Regions from separate parts of the Isoptericola sp. S6320L genome, predicted to be linked through region 3. Evidence: riboswitches for the same ligand, from Rfam matches in the RefSeq annotation. Region 3 holds a riboswitch; each other region holds the start of a gene.
The links. A riboswitch is a leader RNA that binds a small molecule or an ion and turns the genes downstream of it on or off. The one in region 3 is predicted to bind thiamine pyrophosphate.
Positions count from the first base shown of each region.

Region 1: linked by a shared signal. The riboswitch ahead of thiD (bifunctional hydroxymethylpyrimidine kinase/phosphomethylpyrimidine kinase) and the one ahead of MWU57_RS05840 (thiamine ABC transporter substrate binding subunit) in region 3 are both predicted to bind thiamine pyrophosphate.
Region 2: linked by a shared signal. The riboswitch ahead of thiC (phosphomethylpyrimidine synthase ThiC) and the one ahead of MWU57_RS05840 (thiamine ABC transporter substrate binding subunit) in region 3 are both predicted to bind thiamine pyrophosphate.

Region 1 is NZ_JALKAT010000001.1:33-5,244, reverse strand. It holds gene MWU57_RS00025 (ABC transporter ATP-binding protein) at 1-1,011, opposite strand, end outside; gene MWU57_RS00020 (methyltransferase domain-containing protein) at 1,057-1,671, shown strand; gene MWU57_RS00015 (hypothetical protein) at 1,757-3,151, shown strand; gene thiD (bifunctional hydroxymethylpyrimidine kinase/phosphomethylpyrimidine kinase) at 3,176-4,048, opposite strand; TPP riboswitch at 4,040-4,134, opposite strand; gene MWU57_RS00005 (dienelactone hydrolase family protein) at 4,295-5,191, shown strand.
Region 2 is NZ_JALKAT010000055.1:933-6,144, reverse strand. It holds gene rarD (EamA family transporter RarD) at 1-703, opposite strand, end outside; tRNA gene MWU57_RS17560 (tRNA-Tyr) at 810-891, shown strand; tRNA gene MWU57_RS17555 (tRNA-Thr) at 1,009-1,081, shown strand; tRNA gene MWU57_RS17550 (tRNA-Met) at 1,147-1,223, shown strand; gene rpmG (50S ribosomal protein L33) at 1,318-1,488, shown strand; gene MWU57_RS17540 (MaoC family dehydratase N-terminal domain-containing protein) at 1,519-1,995, shown strand; gene MWU57_RS17535 (MaoC family dehydratase) at 1,995-2,426, shown strand; gene MWU57_RS17530 (Tat pathway signal sequence domain protein) at 2,552-4,012, shown strand; TPP riboswitch at 4,065-4,170, shown strand; gene thiC (phosphomethylpyrimidine synthase ThiC) at 4,166-5,212, shown strand, end outside.
Region 3 is NZ_JALKAT010000006.1:152,996-158,207, forward strand. It holds gene MWU57_RS05835 (iron ABC transporter permease) at 1-1,071, opposite strand, end outside; gene MWU57_RS05840 (thiamine ABC transporter substrate binding subunit) at 1,068-2,168, opposite strand; TPP riboswitch at 2,224-2,327, opposite strand; gene MWU57_RS05845 (DUF4235 domain-containing protein) at 2,423-2,716, shown strand; gene MWU57_RS05850 (PAS and ANTAR domain-containing protein) at 2,749-3,477, opposite strand; gene MWU57_RS05855 (sulfite exporter TauE/SafE family protein) at 3,588-4,511, opposite strand; gene MWU57_RS05860 (Rrf2 family transcriptional regulator) at 4,615-5,073, opposite strand.

The sequences.
Region 1 (5,212 bases), on a different contig from region 3:
GACCTCGAAGTAGCGGTCCACGGCGGTGCGGGCGTTGAGCGTCATGGACAGCGTCATGCCGAGGTCGACGACGGGTCCGTTGACGACGGCTGCGGTGAGGAAGAACGCGACGAGCGCCCCCACGCTGAGCTGCCCCTCGGCCGCCTGCCACACCCCGAGCACCAGGCACACGGCGAGCGTCAGCTCGGGGATGAGCTGCAGCGCGGTGGTGACGGTCGCCTGGTTGCCGGCCTTGCGGATCTCCGTGCGACGCAGCTCCTCGGCCTGCCCCGAGAACGACTCGAGCGCGTCCTCACCGCGGCCGAAGGCCTTGAGCACGCGGATGCCGTGCACCGACTCCTCGACGGTGTTGGCGAGGTCGCCGGACTGGTCCTGCGAGAGCCGGGCGATCACGCGATAGCGCCGCGAGAAGCGGAAGGCGATGATCGTCACCGGGATCGCGCCGGCGAGGTAGACCAGGCCCAGCCAGCCCGCGGTGGCCAGGAGGAGCGCGACACCCACGGCGATCGTCACCGTGCTGACCACGAGCTGCAGCAGCCCGAAGACGAGCCACCGTCGCAGCAGGCCCAGGTCCCCCATCGAGCGGCTCAGTAGCTGGCCGCCGGACCACCGGTCGTGGAACGCCGCGGGGAGCTGCTGCAGGTGGCGGAACAGCTGCGTGCGCAACGCGGCCTCGACCCGGGTGCCGGGGTACATCACGAGGTTGCGGCGCAGCAGGATGAGCCCCGCCTCGGTCACGCCGAGGCCGAGGACGGCCAGCGTCGGCCAGAGGAGCGCCGCGTAGTCGTGGGCGGCGACGCCCTGCGCGAGCGGGCCCTCCACGAGGCGCTGGAGCACGCGCGGGATGGCGAGCGCGGCGAGGCTCGCGCCGAGGGAGGCGAGGAGCCCGGCGACGAGGCGCGGCAGCGCCGGACGGACGGCGGGCAGCAGCCGCAGCACCGAGGCGATCGTGCCGAGCTGGGAACCCGCGGGCGCGGGAGGTTCTGGCGGGACGGGTGGCATCGCCGCCATTCTCCCACCGAGCACCGACATGCTTGCCCGGGGCATGATCTGCGGGTGACCCGATTCGACCTCGCGCACTGGGACCTGTACAACGCCGACCAGGTGGGGCGCGCGCCGCGGCAGCTGTGCCGCGACCTGCTCGCGCGCGCCGGGGAGGGTGCGGGCCGGCAGGCCGTCGACCTCGGCGCCGGCAGCGGGGTGGAGGCCGCGGCGCTCGTGCGCGCGGGATGGCGGGTGCTCGCCGTGGACCCGGCGCCGGCGACGGCGGACCTGGTGCCGCGTCAGGTCCCCCCGGCGCTCCGGGCGGGCCTGCAGGTCCGGGTCGCCGCCGTCCAGGAGGTGTTCCCGCTCCCGGGCGCCCACCTGGTCCACGCGTCCTACGCCCTGCCCTTCGTGCCGCCGTCGCAGTTCGCGCACGTCTGGGACGGCGTCCGCGCCGCGCTCGCACCGGGCGGCTGGCTCGGGGTCACGCTCTTCGGCGAGCGCGACGGCTGGGCGACGGACCCGGCCATGGCGGACGTGCTGACCTTCCACCCCTGGGCGGAGGTCGACCGGCTGCTCGACGGCCTGGACGTGCTCGTCGTCGACGAGCGGGAGCACGACGGCCCCGCGTTCGGTGGGACGAAGCACTGGCACACCTTCGAGGTCGTCGCGCGCAGGCTGAGCTGAGCTCTTGAAGCTGTCGGACCATCGGTGCCGCTGTCCCGCAGAACCGTCGGAGCCCGTGGCCACCCCAGCCCGTACGATGCCCGGCATGGATGGCGTGCAGCTGGTCGGTGTGGTGACGGGCGTGGTGCTGGTGGTCGTGGCGGGGCTGGCGCTCGTGCTCCGCGGGCGACGCCGGCGGGAGCGGCGGCGCGAGGCGGACCGGACCGAGCTCGACCGGCTCGCCACGGCGGCCGGGTCGGCGCTGGTCCGGACCGACGAGCGCGCCCGGCTGGCCGAGGACGAGCTGTCCTTCGCCGTGGCGGAGCTCGGCGAGCCGGCCACCGCCGAGGCCGGCCCGGCGCTGCGGCGAGCACGCGAGCACCTGCGCGAGGCGTTCCACCTCAACCAGCTCCTGCACGACCACGTACCCGACACCGACGTGGAGCGCCGCGAGTGGTCGGGTCGCATCGTCGAGCTGTGCCGCACCGCCGGAGCGGCGCTCGACGACCTCGACGCCGGGCTGGCGGACCGGCGTCGCGCCGCCCGCTCGACGCCGGAGGCGATCGACCGGGTCGAGGCGCGCGTCGCGGCCGTGCGAGAGGCCGTCGGGCCGGCCCGCGCCGACGTCGAGCGGCTGCGCACCGACTACACGGACCACGCGCTCGCGCCCGTGGCGGACAACCCGGCGCAGGCGGGCCGGCTGCTGGACTTCGCCGCCCGCAGCGCGGCCACCGCCCGCCGCCGGCTCGCCTCGCAACAGGTCGCAGAGGCCGTGGCCGGAACGCGGGCCGCCGAGGAGTCCGTGCTGCGCGCCGAGGGGCTGCTCGCCGCCGTCGACGGCTTCGAGGCCGAGGCGCTGCAGGCCGAAGCCGCTCTCGGGGCGCTCGTCGCCGAGTCGCGCACCGAGCTCGCCCAGGCGCGCGCCATGCCGGCGACCCGGCGTCGGGGGGCCGTCGACCTCGCGGCCGACGCCCTCGAGGAGGCCCTGCGGACGCTGCCGGGGCCCGGGGATCCCACCGACCCCGTCGCCGCCCTGACCCGGCTGCGCCAGGCCAACACCGCCCTGGACGACGCCGTGCGAGACCGGATCGAGCAGGACGAGCGGTCCCGGCGAGCGTCGGCGCAGCGCGGCCCCGCCCTCGACGACGCGGCCCGCCAGGTGGCTGCGGCCCGGGCCCTCGTGGACGACTACCGCGCGCCGGTGGGTCCCGACGCGCGCACCCGGCTCGCCGAGGCGGAGCGTGAGCTCACCGCGGCACGGAACGCCACCCACGCCGAGTCCGCCGTCGACCAGGCCCGCCGGGCCGCAGCCTTGGCCGCGGAGGCCGCCGAGCTCGCCCGACGCGACGTCTCGCACGCCGGCCACCACCAGCCGTGGGACGGCCGACGGCCCGCACCGGCCGGACGCGCGGGCTCGGGGGCGTTCGGCGCCGTCCTGGGCGGCATGGTGCTCGGCGGCATCCTGGACGAGATCGGCGACCTCGGCGACCTGTTCGACTGACGGCCGACCGGGCACCGCCGGCCGTCACCCCTCGACGAGCGCCTCGCGCAAGGCCCAGAAGTGGTCGACCGGTCCGCGACCGCCGCCGACCTCGAGGGCGGGACCCGCGGTGATGGCCCCCGCCAGCCAGGACTTGGTCTCTCGCAGCGCCCGCTCCCAGCTGCCGTGCCGGGCGTACCGGGTGACCAGCCCGCTGGACAGCGAGCACCCCGTGCCGTGCGTGCTCGAGACCCGCACGCGCGGCCCCGGAAGCTCTGCCACGACGCCGCGCGGCCCGACGAGTGCGTCCGGGACCTCGTCGCCCGCGAGGTGGCCCCCCTTGGCCACCACGAGCACGTCGTGCCGGTCGGCCAGCCGGAGCGCCTGGTCGAGCACACCGTCCCACGACGGCGCGTCGGCGTCGCCCAGGAGGACGGCGAGCTCCGGCACGTTGGGCGTGACGACGTCCGCACGGTCGAGCAGCCCGCGCACCGCGTCCTCGGCGGCGGGCTCCAGCAGGCGGTCGCCCGAGGTGGCGACCATGACGGGGTCGACGACCACGGGCGGACGACCCGCCGGTCCGCTGCTGTCCAGCCACCGGGCGACCACCTCCGCCACCTCGGCCGACGCGAGCATCCCGATCTTGACCCCGTCCATCGCGACGTCGGCACGGAGCGTGTCGAGCTGCTGGGCGAGGAACGACGGCGGTGGCACGTGCACCGCGCTGACCCCGCGGGTGCTCTGCGCGGTCAGCGCCGTGACCGCGGCCATCCCGTAGCCTCCGGCCGCCGCCACCGCCTTCAGGTCCGCCTGGACCCCGGCACCGCCGGACGGGTCCGAGCCCGCGACGGACAGCACGCGCGGGACGGGACGGGGTCGCCACGGTGGGCGGGCGGCGGCGGGCAGGGTCGACGGCATGGGCGACATCCCTTCGTCAGTGCGGACTGCATCAGGTTCGACGGGTGTGATCTCAGCTCCCGGTGGGCGCACCCCGTGTCGTGAGGACACGGTACCGGCCGCCGCCACGGCCTGAGACGGTGTCTCGGCCCGGTCCCGACGGTGACGGACCGGCGATCCTGCCGATGCCGCCGTGCCCGTGCGCCCCGCACGCTGGCCGGGCAGCAACACGGCTCCGTCGAGGAGCCCCGTCAGAGAGGACGAACGATGCAGCACTCCATCAGCACCTCGAAGACCCGGCAGCGGGTCACCGCCGTCCTGGCCTCGCTCGCCGTCGCCGTGGGCGTCGGCATCGCGGCCGGCCCGGCCGCGCACGGCGCGGACAACCCCCACGAGCGCGGCCCGGACCCGACCGAGTCCAGCATCGAGGCGCTCCGCGGCAGCTACGCGGTCTCCGAGCGCTCCGTCTCCCGCTGGGTCTCCGGGTTCGGTGGTGGGACGATCTACTACCCGACCACGACCAGCGACGGCGACTTCGGAGCGGTGGTGATCTCGCCCGGGTACACCGGCACGGAGAGCACCGTCGCGTGGCTCGGCCCCCGCCTCGCGTCCCAGGGCTTCGTGGTCCTGACGATGGCCACGAACTCGATCTACGACCAGCCCGACTCCCGGGCCCGCCAGCTCCAGTCGGCTCTCGACTACCTCACCGGCTCGAGCCCGGTGGCGGACCGCATCGACGCCGACCGGCTCGCGCTGATGGGCCACTCGATGGGTGGCGGCGGGACCCTGCGCGCCGTGGACGACAACCCCGACATCAAGGCCGCCATCCCCATGACGCCGTGGCACCCGCAGAAGGACTGGTCGTCGGTCAGCACCCCGACGCTGATCTTCGCGGCGGAGAACGACTCCGTCGCCCGCCACGAGACGCACGCCGAGCCGTTCTACGAGTCCTTCGAGCAGGACCTGCCCAAGGCGTACCTCGAGCTCGACGGGGCCAGCCACTTCGCACCCAACACCTCCAACACCACGATCGCGAAGTACTCGATCTCCTGGCTCAAGCGGTTCGTGGACGACGACACGCGGTACACGCCGTTCCTCTGCCCCGGACCGTCGACGGGGTGGCTCTCGGACGTCGAGAAGTACGAGAGCTCGTGCCCGTTCTGAGCGGGCCCTGACCGGGCCGGG
Region 2 (5,212 bases), on a different contig from region 3:
GCAGCAGCGGCACCCCGGTGACGATGCCGGCACTGACCAGGAGCAGCGCGTGGCCGACGCCCTCCTGGCCGAAGGTGGAGACGCCCGTGACGGTGAGCCAGGCGAGGTAGCCCAGGGCGAACGGCGTGGCCACCGCGGTCTCCACCGCGAGGCTCGGCAGCGCGCCGACGGTGCGCCCGACGCGGTTCTTCGTCAACGAGTAGCTGCCGAACGAGAACGCCAGCACCAGCGAGATCCACGGCAGCCCGCCGACCCCGGTGGAGATGACCACGACCGCGGCGGCGCCGAACCCGAGCGCGACCCACTGCGCCGGGCGCAGCCGCTCGCGGAGCACCAGCACACCGAGCAGGACGGTGACCAGCGGGTTGATGTAGTAGCCCAGCGCGGCGTCCAGGACGTGCTCGCTGAGGACCGCGTAGACGTACGTCACCCAGTTGGTGACGATGAGGACGGCCGCCACCGTGAGCACGCCGAGGGTGCGCGGGCTGCGGAACACCGCGGTGAAGGTCCGCAACGACCGGGTGACGCTCAGCAGCAGCACGCAGAACACGAGCGACCACACGATCCGGTGCGCGATGATCTCCACGGCGCCCGCCGGCTCGAGGAGCGGGAAGTACAGGGGCATGGCGCCCCAGAGGAGGAACGCCCCGAGCCCCAGCGGGAGGCCCCAACGGGCCGCGGGAGGGGCGGCGGTGGTGGTCACCAGCGCAGGATATGCCGTGGGGTGACCAGTGCCACCGCGGACGGATTTCCGCAGCGGCCGACGGGCCGCTATGGTTGTCTCCGCAAGGTCGTCCGCGGCCTTGCTCGGCAGGTTGCCCGAGCGGCCAAAGGGAGCTGACTGTAAATCAGCCGTCATCGACTTCGGGGGTTCGAATCCCTCACCTGCCACCGCACGGAGCGGTCCTCATCTCGGTGAGGCTGCTCCGGCACCCGGGGAGGGTGCAGGTGCGGCCACGCGAGCTGGATTTCGTCCGGACCGCCCAGGCCGTGTAATGTTCTCTCCGCGCCCCGATAGCTCAGTCGGTAGAGCATCTCCATGGTAAGGAGAAGGTCAAGGGTTCGATTCCCTTTCGGGGCTCTGTGACACGACGCGGGTCCGCCTCCCGAGACAACGGGTGGACGGTCCCGCGCTGAGTCACGCGCGGCGGGGTAGCTCAGCTGGTCAGAGCGCACGACTCATAATCGTGAGGTCGCGGGTTCGAGCCCCGCCCTCGCTACCAACCACACGGCAACACACGGTTCGACGGCCGGCGTCGGACCACCCAGATCCTTGACGCACGTTGCGCCTTCCGGGGGCGCGAGAGGTGACACACCATGGCTTCCAAGAGCGCGGACGTCCGCCCGAAGATCACGCTCGCCTGCGTGGACTGCAAGGAGCGGAACTACATCACCAAGAAGAACCGCCGCAACAACCCGGACCGCCTCGAGATGGCGAAGTTCTGCCCGCGTTGCGGCAAGCACACCGCTCACCGCGAGACCCGCTGACGCGGTCTCGTCGCGAGACTCCACACCGACGTGGCGAACACCCAGCCCGACACCGCCTTCGCAGGCCGTGAGTACCCGGCCACCGAGCCGTACCAGGTAGGGCGCGAGAAGATCCGCGAGTTCGCCGCCGCCGTCGGCGCCCAGCACCCCGCGCACCACGACACCGTGGCGGCGCGGGGTCTCGGCTATCCGGACCTCGTCGCGCCGCCCACGTTCGCGGTGGTGATCGCCCAGCGTGCTGAGTCCCAGTACGTCGCCGACCCCGCGGCCGGGATCGACTTCTCGCGCGTGGTGCACGCGGACGAGAAGTTCGAGCACCACCGCCCCATCGTCGTCGGCGACGAGCTGGTGACGATCCTGCACGTCGACTCCGTGACGCAGCGGGCCAGCATCTCCATGGTCACCACGCGGTGCGAGATCTTCGCCGCCGGGGCCGACGGCGCCGCTCCGGGCGAGCACGTCGCCACGGTGACCTCCAGCCTGGTCGTCCGCGGGGAGGACTCCTGATGTCCGAGCAGGGACCCGAGCTGGCCTCGCTCGCGGTCGGCGACGTCGTCGCCTCTCGCGCCATCGAGCTCGGCCGGTCCACGTTGGTCCGCTACGCGGGTGCCAGCGGCGACTTCAACCCGATCCACTGGGACGAGGGGTTCGCGACCGAGGTCGGGCTCCCGGGCGTGATCGCTCACGGCATGTGCACGATGGGCTCCGTGATCGGCGTCGTCACCGACTGGGTCGGCGACCCGGGCGCGATCGTCCGGTACGGCACACGCTTCACCAAGCCCGTGCCGGTGCCGGCCCGCGGCACCGCCGTCGTCGACGTCGTCGCGACGGTCGGCGCGGTCGACCCCGACGCCGGCACGGTCCGCGTCGACCTCACGGTCACCCACGAGGACGTCAAGGTTCTCGGCCGGGCGCAGGCCGTCGTCCGCCTGGCCTGAGCCCTCCTGCGAGAGCAGCCCCTCCGGGATTTCCGGGTGGCACCTCTTCACGCCGACGGGTGACACGAGTAACCTTTGAGTGCTGCCCCCAACGGTGGGGGTGCGGACCATCGAAGGAGATGCTCATGTCCAGATCGTCACGCGTCCCACCCGGCCCGACCGCCGCGGTCGTCCCCGCCCCGCCCGCGGCGATCTCCCGCCGCGGCGTGCTCGTCGCGGGTGCCGCCGGAGCGTTCACGATCGCCACCGGTGCCGAGGCGTGGGCCGCCGGGCACACCGGCCGGGGTGGCCCGCCGTGGCCCGGCCACGGCGGCGGGCACGGCGGGTCCGTCCGGCGGGCCCACGAGTTCCTCGGCGTGATGACCGACGCCTATCCGGAGGTCAACACCGGGCCCCGGCTGGCTCAGTCCTACGCCGACCAGCTCGGCCTGTTCTCGACCGCCTTCGTCTACGACGTCGCCCTGACGATCTGTGCCTCGCTCGCCGGTGGCCACGTCGAGCGTGCCGCCGTCCTGGCCGACGGCCTCGTCTTCGCCCAGGAGCACGACCCGGCCTACGACGACGGCCGCCTGCGCCAGGGGTACAACGCCGGCCCGTACACGTTCTACGACGGCTCGGAGCAGGCCTACGGACTCGAGCTGCCCGACGGCACCGCGAACATCGGCTGGCAGTTCGGGTTCCTCGGGACCGCGGTCGGCGACATGGCGTGGCCCGGGATCGCGCTGCTGCACGCCTACGACGTGACGGGGGAGCGCCGCTACCGGGACGCCGCCGTGCGGATCGGCGAGTGGATCCTCGACAACACCTGGTCCGAGCGCACGCTCGGTGGCTTCTCCTTCGGCGTCGACGCCGCGAACGCCCCGGTGCCCAACGGTTCGACCGAGCACAACGTCGACTGCGTGGCGTTCTTCCGCCAGCTCGACGCCCTCGTGGGTGGACGGCGGTGGCGCCGGGCGGAGCGGCACGCGCGCGAGTTCGTCGACCGCATGTGGGACCGGCGCGGCGGGTACTTCTACACCGGGACGAACGACGGCGAGGAGATCAATCCCGACCCGCTGCCCCTGGACCCGGCGACCTGGAGCTGGCTCGCGCTGCGGGCGAACCGGTACGGCCGGGCCGTCGACTGGGCGGCCGCGGACCTCGCCGCCCGCGACGTCGCGGGCACCGGGAACTCGCAGCTGCCCGAGGAAACCGCCATCTCCGGCGTGACGTTCTCGAGCGCGAGCCTCACGACGACGGCCTCGTACGAGGGCATCCCGGCGCACCAGGACGCCGTCTGGCTGGAGGGCACGGCGCAGCTCGCCTGCGCGCTGACCGATCGCGGGCGCGGGCGACGCGACGCCGGACGCGCCGAGGACCTGCTGGCCGAGGTCCGCCGGACGCAGGACCTGCTCGGCGGCGGCCAGACGGTGGGCGGCGCCCCGCTGCCGGCACGCTCCGGCGTCGTGGCCGCCTCGAGCCTCGTCGACACCGGGTTCGGGTTCGGCTACTTCCAGGTGCAGCACACGGGAGCCACGTCCTGGTACCTCATGGCAGCCGCCGGGGCGAACCCGCTGCAGGTCGGAGGCCTGCGCCGGGGCAGGTGACCGGCGGGCAGGGTGCCTGAGCAGGGCGGCGGTGCGTCGTGCTACGTTGCGGGTGATCCCACGGGAGCCTCACGCAGGGGCTGAGATCGGGCTGACGCGGCCCGGACCGTCGAACCTGACCGGGTCATGCCGGCGTAGGAAGATGGAGTACACATGTCGCACGACGCACCGTCGCGCGCGCTCGCCTTCGAGCGCGACATCGAGACCGGGATCGTCGTCCCGGTCACCGAGATCACCCTGGCCGACGCCCCCGACGGGTCGGCCAACCCACCGGTGCGGATCTACCGCACCGACGGCCCGGGCGGCGACCCCACGCAGGGGATCCCGGGCCTGCGCACGGCGTGGATCGCCGAGCGGGAGGACACCGAGGAGTACGAGGGACGCGAGCGCGACCTGGCCGACGACGGCCGGGGAGCCCGCCGGCGGGGCGCCGCGTCCGCCGAGTGGCAGGGCGAGCGGCGCACCCCGCGTCGTTCGTTGCCGGGCCGCACGATCACCCAGATGCACTACGCCCGCCGCGGCGAGATCACCCCGGAGATGCGGTTCGTCGCCATCCGGGAGGGCGTCGACGTGGAGCTGGTGCGTTCGGAGGTCGCGGCCGGACGCGCGATCATCCCCAACAACGTGAACCACCCCGAGTCCGAGCCGATGATCATCGGGCGCGCGTTCACCGTGAAGGTCAACGCCAACATCGGCAACTCCGCGGTGCACTCCACGATCGCCGAAGAGGTGGAGAAGCTGCAGTGGGCCACGAAGTGGGGCGCGGACACGGTCATGGACCTGTCCACCGGCGACGACATCCACACCACCCGCGAGTGGCTGCTGCGCAACGCCCCGGTCCCGATCGGCACGGTGCCGATCTACCAGGCCCTCGAGAAGGTCGACGGCGACGCCTCCCGGCTCACCTGGGAGATCTACCGCGACACCGTCATCGAGCAGTGCGAGCAGGGCGTCGACTACATGACGGTGCACGCCGGCGTGCTGCTGCGTTACGTCCCGCTGACGGCGAACCGGGTGACCGGCATCGTCTCGCGCGGCGGGTCGATCATGGCCGGCTGGTGCCTCGCCCACCACCAGGAGAACTTCCTCTACACCCACTACGACGAGCTCTGCGAGATCTTCGCGCGGTACGACGTCGCGTTCTCCCTCGGGGACGGCTTGCGGCCCGGCTCGATCGCGGACGCCAACGACGCCGCCCAG
Region 3 (5,212 bases):
CGAGTTGGCCGTCGCCTCCCACACGGTCACGGTCAGCGCGTTGCGCCCGCCCGTGGTCCCCAGCGCGGCATAGTTCGCGAGCGACCAGGCGCCGTCGGGCCCCCGGAACGACCGCAGGACGAGGCCCGCGAGCGGGAGCACCACGAGCCCGCCGACGACGACGGCGGTCACCGCGGCCGGCAGCGCGTCCCGGACGGAGCGCAGGTCCAGCGGATGGGCGCCCGACCGTTCACCGGTGAGCTGGAGAGCACGTTCGCGCCGCGTGCGCAGGCGGGCGCTGACGAGCAGCGCGGCCACGACGACCACGAGCTGCAGCACGCTGAGCACGGCGGCCGCCCGCAGGTCGAGGAACTGGGTGGTGCGGATCCAGATCTCCGTCTCGATCGTGCCGTAGCGCATGCCGCCGAGCACGAGGACCACGCCGAACGCCGTCGAGCAGAACAGGAAGACTACCGACGCCGCCGAGGCGATCGCCGGGCCGAGCGCCGGCAGCGTCACCGTGCGGAAGGCCCGCCACGGCGTGGCACCCAGCGCCCGGGCGGCCTGCTCGGCGCGCGGGTCCAGGCGCTCCCACAGCCCGCCCACCGTGCGGACCACCACCGAGTAGTTGAAGAAGACGAGCGCGACCACGATCCCGGCGAAGCTCTCCTCCCACCCGAGCCACCCGAGCGGCCCGGACGGGGTGAAGAGGTTGCGGAACGCGACGCCGACGACGACGGTCGGCAGCACGAACGGGACCGTCACCAGGCCCCGCAGGAACGTCCGGCCGGGAAACCGGCACCGGTACAGCAGATAGGCGCCCGGGAGGCCGAGCAGCACGCTGAGCACCGTCCCGGCCGACGCCTGCGCGAGCGTCTGGCCGACCACCCGCCAGGTGCGCGGCTGGCTCAGGACCTCCGCGAAGCCGGAGAGGTCGAGCGTGCGCCCGCCCCCGCCGTCGTCCGCGAAGAAGCCCTGGACGACCAGCGCGACGACCGGCCAGGCGAAGAAGACGGCGAGGAAGACCAGTGGGACGCCGACGGCGACCCCCCAGCCCAGCCACGCCCACCGGGGCCGGTGTCGCAGGCTCAACCGATGACCGTGGCCGTCCACTGCTGGATCCACTCGTCACGGTGCTCCGCGATCTCCTGCACCGAGACCTCGTAGGGGTCCTCGGCGAGCGGGGCGAACTCCTCCCACTCGGCGGGGAGCTCGACGCTCTCGTCGGCGGGATACATGTACATGCTGGCCGGGATGTCGGCCTGCACCTGCTCCGAGGCCAGGAAGTCCACCAGGGCCCGGGCACCGGCCGGGTTGTCGGTGCCCGCGAGGACCCCGGCGTACTCGACCTGGCGGAAGCAGGTGTCCAGCAGCGCGGCGGTGGTGGTCTCGCTGCCGTCCTCGGTGACGGTGAAGGCCGGCGACGTCGCGTACGACAGCACGACCGGGCGCTCACCACCCTCGCCGGCACCCGAGAAGTCGACGTAGTAGGCGTCCGACCAGCCGTCCGTGACCCGCAGGCCGTTGTCCGCGAGCTCGGCCCAGTAGTCCTGCCAGCCGTCCTCGCCGAACGCGCTGATGGTGGCCAGCAGGAACGCGAAGCCGGGCGACGACGTCGCCGGGTTGGTGACCACGGTCAGGTCCGCGTAGGTCTCCTGGGTGAGGTCCTCGAAGGTGCTCGGGGGCTCGATGCCCTCCTCCTCGAACCAGGCGGTGTCCACGTTGAGGCAGACGTCACCCCGGTCGATCGGCGTCAGGCCCTCCAGACCCTCCTCCACCGGGGTGCTCACGGACGGGTCGAGGTCTGCCGGCGTGTAGGGCTCGAACACCCCGGCCTCCACGGCGCGCGACGCGAACGTGTTGTCCACCCCGTACACCACGTCCCCGAGCGGGCTGTCCTGCGTGAGGACGAGCTGGTTGACCAGCGCGCCCGCGTCACCGGCGGCGACGTGCTCGACCTCCAGCCCGGACTCCTCCTCGAAGGACTCGAGCAGCCCGTCGCTGAGCGCGAAGGAGTCGTGGGTGACCAGCGTGACGGTGCCGGACAGCTCGCCGCCGGCCGACGACTCCGCCGGGACCGGCGTGCTGCCGGCCTCGCCCGGGGCGTCGTCGCCGCTGCAGGCGGCCAGCGCGGGCACGAGCCCGACGACGGCGAGGGCCGCCAGGGTGCGGCGGGTACGGATGGTCATGCGTCCTCCTCAGACGGATCTGAAGGGGGGCCGTCGTCCGTGGGAACGGACGACGGGATCGAGAAGCCCGACTTCCTCCACCGGTGCTAACCGGATCAGGTTCGAGGGTCTGCGGAGATCCGCACTCTCAGCGCTCGTGGCGCTCCCCTGTCGTTCCCTCCGAGCCTACACACCGCACGCACGCTACGGTGGTGGCGTCCGTCGGGCGGACCGTTCGCGACCGCCCGATGCCGCCGTCTGCTACTGGAGGATCCGTGGAGCACTCTCAGCTTTCCGAGCCGTCCGAGCCCTCGCTGGGGCTCAAGATCGGGACGGTCGCGGCGACGTTCGCGGCCGGCTGGGTCGCGCAGAAGCTCATCAAGGTGATCTGGGAGAAGGCCACGGGCAGCGACGCCCCGATCGACCTGGACGCGGACGACATCCCGATCGTGCAGGCGATCACGTTCGCCGCCGTGACGGGCGGGGTCGCCGTGCTCGCCCGCCGGCTCGCCCGGCAGGTTGTGACCAAGGCCGTGGACAAGCGGGCCAAGCACGTCTCGGTGGTCTGAGGGAGGTCCCTGAGAGCCTGCGGCCACACGCCTCAGCCGCGGCTCCGCTGCCGCCGGCGGGCCAGCTGCGCCTCGTGCCCGCGGGGCCGATCCTCGGTGTGGACGGCGTCCAGCGCTGCTGCGAGCCGCTGGGCCGGGCTGCCGTCCGCGCCGGCCATCCCGGCGACGATCTGCGCGGCGGCCGACTGGAGCGGGATGCCCGCCCGGGCGGCCACCTCGCCGACCTTGTCCCCCGCCTCGGCCTCCGCCATGCCGTGCACCACCATGAAGGCGCCCTTGGCCTGCTCGACCGCAGCCGCCGACACCATGGCCCGGCCCACGGCACGCTGCGACTCGCGGTCGAGCGCCTCACGGGTGACCGGGCTGACGTCCAGCACGTAGCCGGCGACGTGGGTGATCTCGCCGTCGTCGCCGACGTGCGCCTGCCCGGTCACGACGACGGTGCGCGCCTTGCCGTGCGCGTCGACGATGCGGTGGGCGCTGCTGAACGGCCTGCCCGCACGCAACGCGACCACAGCAGTTCGCGACACGCGCCCGCGATCGTCCGGGTGCGTGCGGGACCTCAGCGCCTCCATGCTCGGCTCGATCTCGCCCGGCTCACGGCCGTGCATCCGGTACACCTCGTCGGACCACCAGGTCCGGCCCGAGTCGAGCTCGACCCGGTAGCGACCGACGACGAGCTGGACACCGGCTGCCAGGGCCTCGGCGGCACCGGCGAGGCCGGCGCTCCCGACGGTGCGGTGCGACGACGGACCGCTCATGACATCTCCCCGGGTGTCCGGGCAGAGCACCCGGTCAGGACTCGTGTGCCGCCCACCGTACTCCCGGGCCCCGGAACTGCCACCTGAGAACGGCCGCTTCACCCGGCAGATCACCCGATCGAGGCCGGGTCCCGTACCTCCTCGTCACCGGTCAGGGACGCCTGGGCCGTCCGCTCGGCGCGGTGCGCGCGGACCGAGTAGATGACGGCGCCGGCCCAGACAGCGACCACGACGGCGTAGACCGCCGTCGCGGCACCGCCGCTCACGGCGACGAGGTCCGTCCCGAGCAGCGTCCGGGTGTTCGTCAGCACGATGACCCCGCCGACGGCCGACCCGAGGACGCGCGGTGGCACCCACCGCACGATCCACGCGGCGATCGGTGCCGCGATGAGCCCACCGATCAGGAGAGCGACCGCCCAGGACGCATCGATCCCGGACGTCCCGAGCCCGACGAGGAAGCCGAGGCTCGCCGCCACGGCGACGAAGAACTCGCTGGTGTCGATCGACCCGATGACCTTGCGCGGCTCGAGCCGCCCGCTGGCGAGGATCGCCGGGGTACCGACAGGGCCCCAGCCACCACCACCGGTGGCATCCATGAAGCCGGCCACCAGCCCGAGCGGCGTGAGGAAGCGTCGACGCAGAGGCTGCCCGAGCCGGTCGGTGCGCAGACCACGGAACGTGAACCGGAACAGCACGTAGAGGCCCAGGCCCAGGAGCAGCACGGACATCAGCGGGCCGGCGATCTCCGTCGAGAGCCACGACAGGAAGGTGGCACCGGCGAACGCACCGACGGCGCCCGGGACGCCGATGCGCGCCACGACTCGCCAGTCGACGTTGCCGAACCGCCAGTGGGACGCGCCGGACGCCAGCGTGGTCCCGATCTCGGCGAGGTGCACCGTGGCCGAGGCGGCCGCCGGGTTCGTGCCGATCATCAGGAGCAGGGTGGTGGACGTGACGCCGTAGGCCATGCCGAGGCTGCCGTCGACGAGCTGTGCGCCCAGTCCGACGAGAGCGAGGAGTACGAGGGTGTGCACGAGAGCCTCCGAGGTGAGAACCGATCGGTACCCAACATACCCTATTGGCCTAGTCGGTTTTAACGACGCGCCGATGCGGGACCATCCCCGCCAGGGGGACCCGTCAGGGGTTCTCCCACGCTTCGTCGTCATCCACCAGCAGGCGCACCTCGGCCGGGACCGTCCCCGATGCGAGGTCGGCGAGCGTCACGCGCGCCAGCACGGCACGAACGTTCGCGCGCAGCGCCACCCAGACGTGCAGCAGCGACGCCGCGGTCCCGGAGTAGTCCAGGTCGGAAGGACGCTGGTCGCGCACGTACACGAGGGGGCCGTCCACGGCCCGGACGACATCGGCCACGGAGATCTCGTCCGCCGGCCGGGCCAGCACGTATCCGCCGCCCGCCCCACGCCGGCTGGACACGATGCCCTCGCGCCGCAGGTCGCGCAGGATCGCCTCGAGGAACCGGTGCGGGACCTGCTGAGCCGAGGCGAGCGCCTCCGCGGACACGGGATGCCCCTCCGTCGCGGCCGCGAGCTCCACGGACGCGCGGACCGCATAGTCCGCCTTCGCCGAGATCCTCACCCGTGCCGCCTCTCCCTGCCTGGTTCGTCATCGGCCGCGCCACGGCGAGAATCCGTCGACGGCGGCCTGGTGTCCACATGATAGTTCCGCCCACCGTGCGCTCCGGTGGGGAAATGCAGCGAGGCCCCCCGCACCGTGT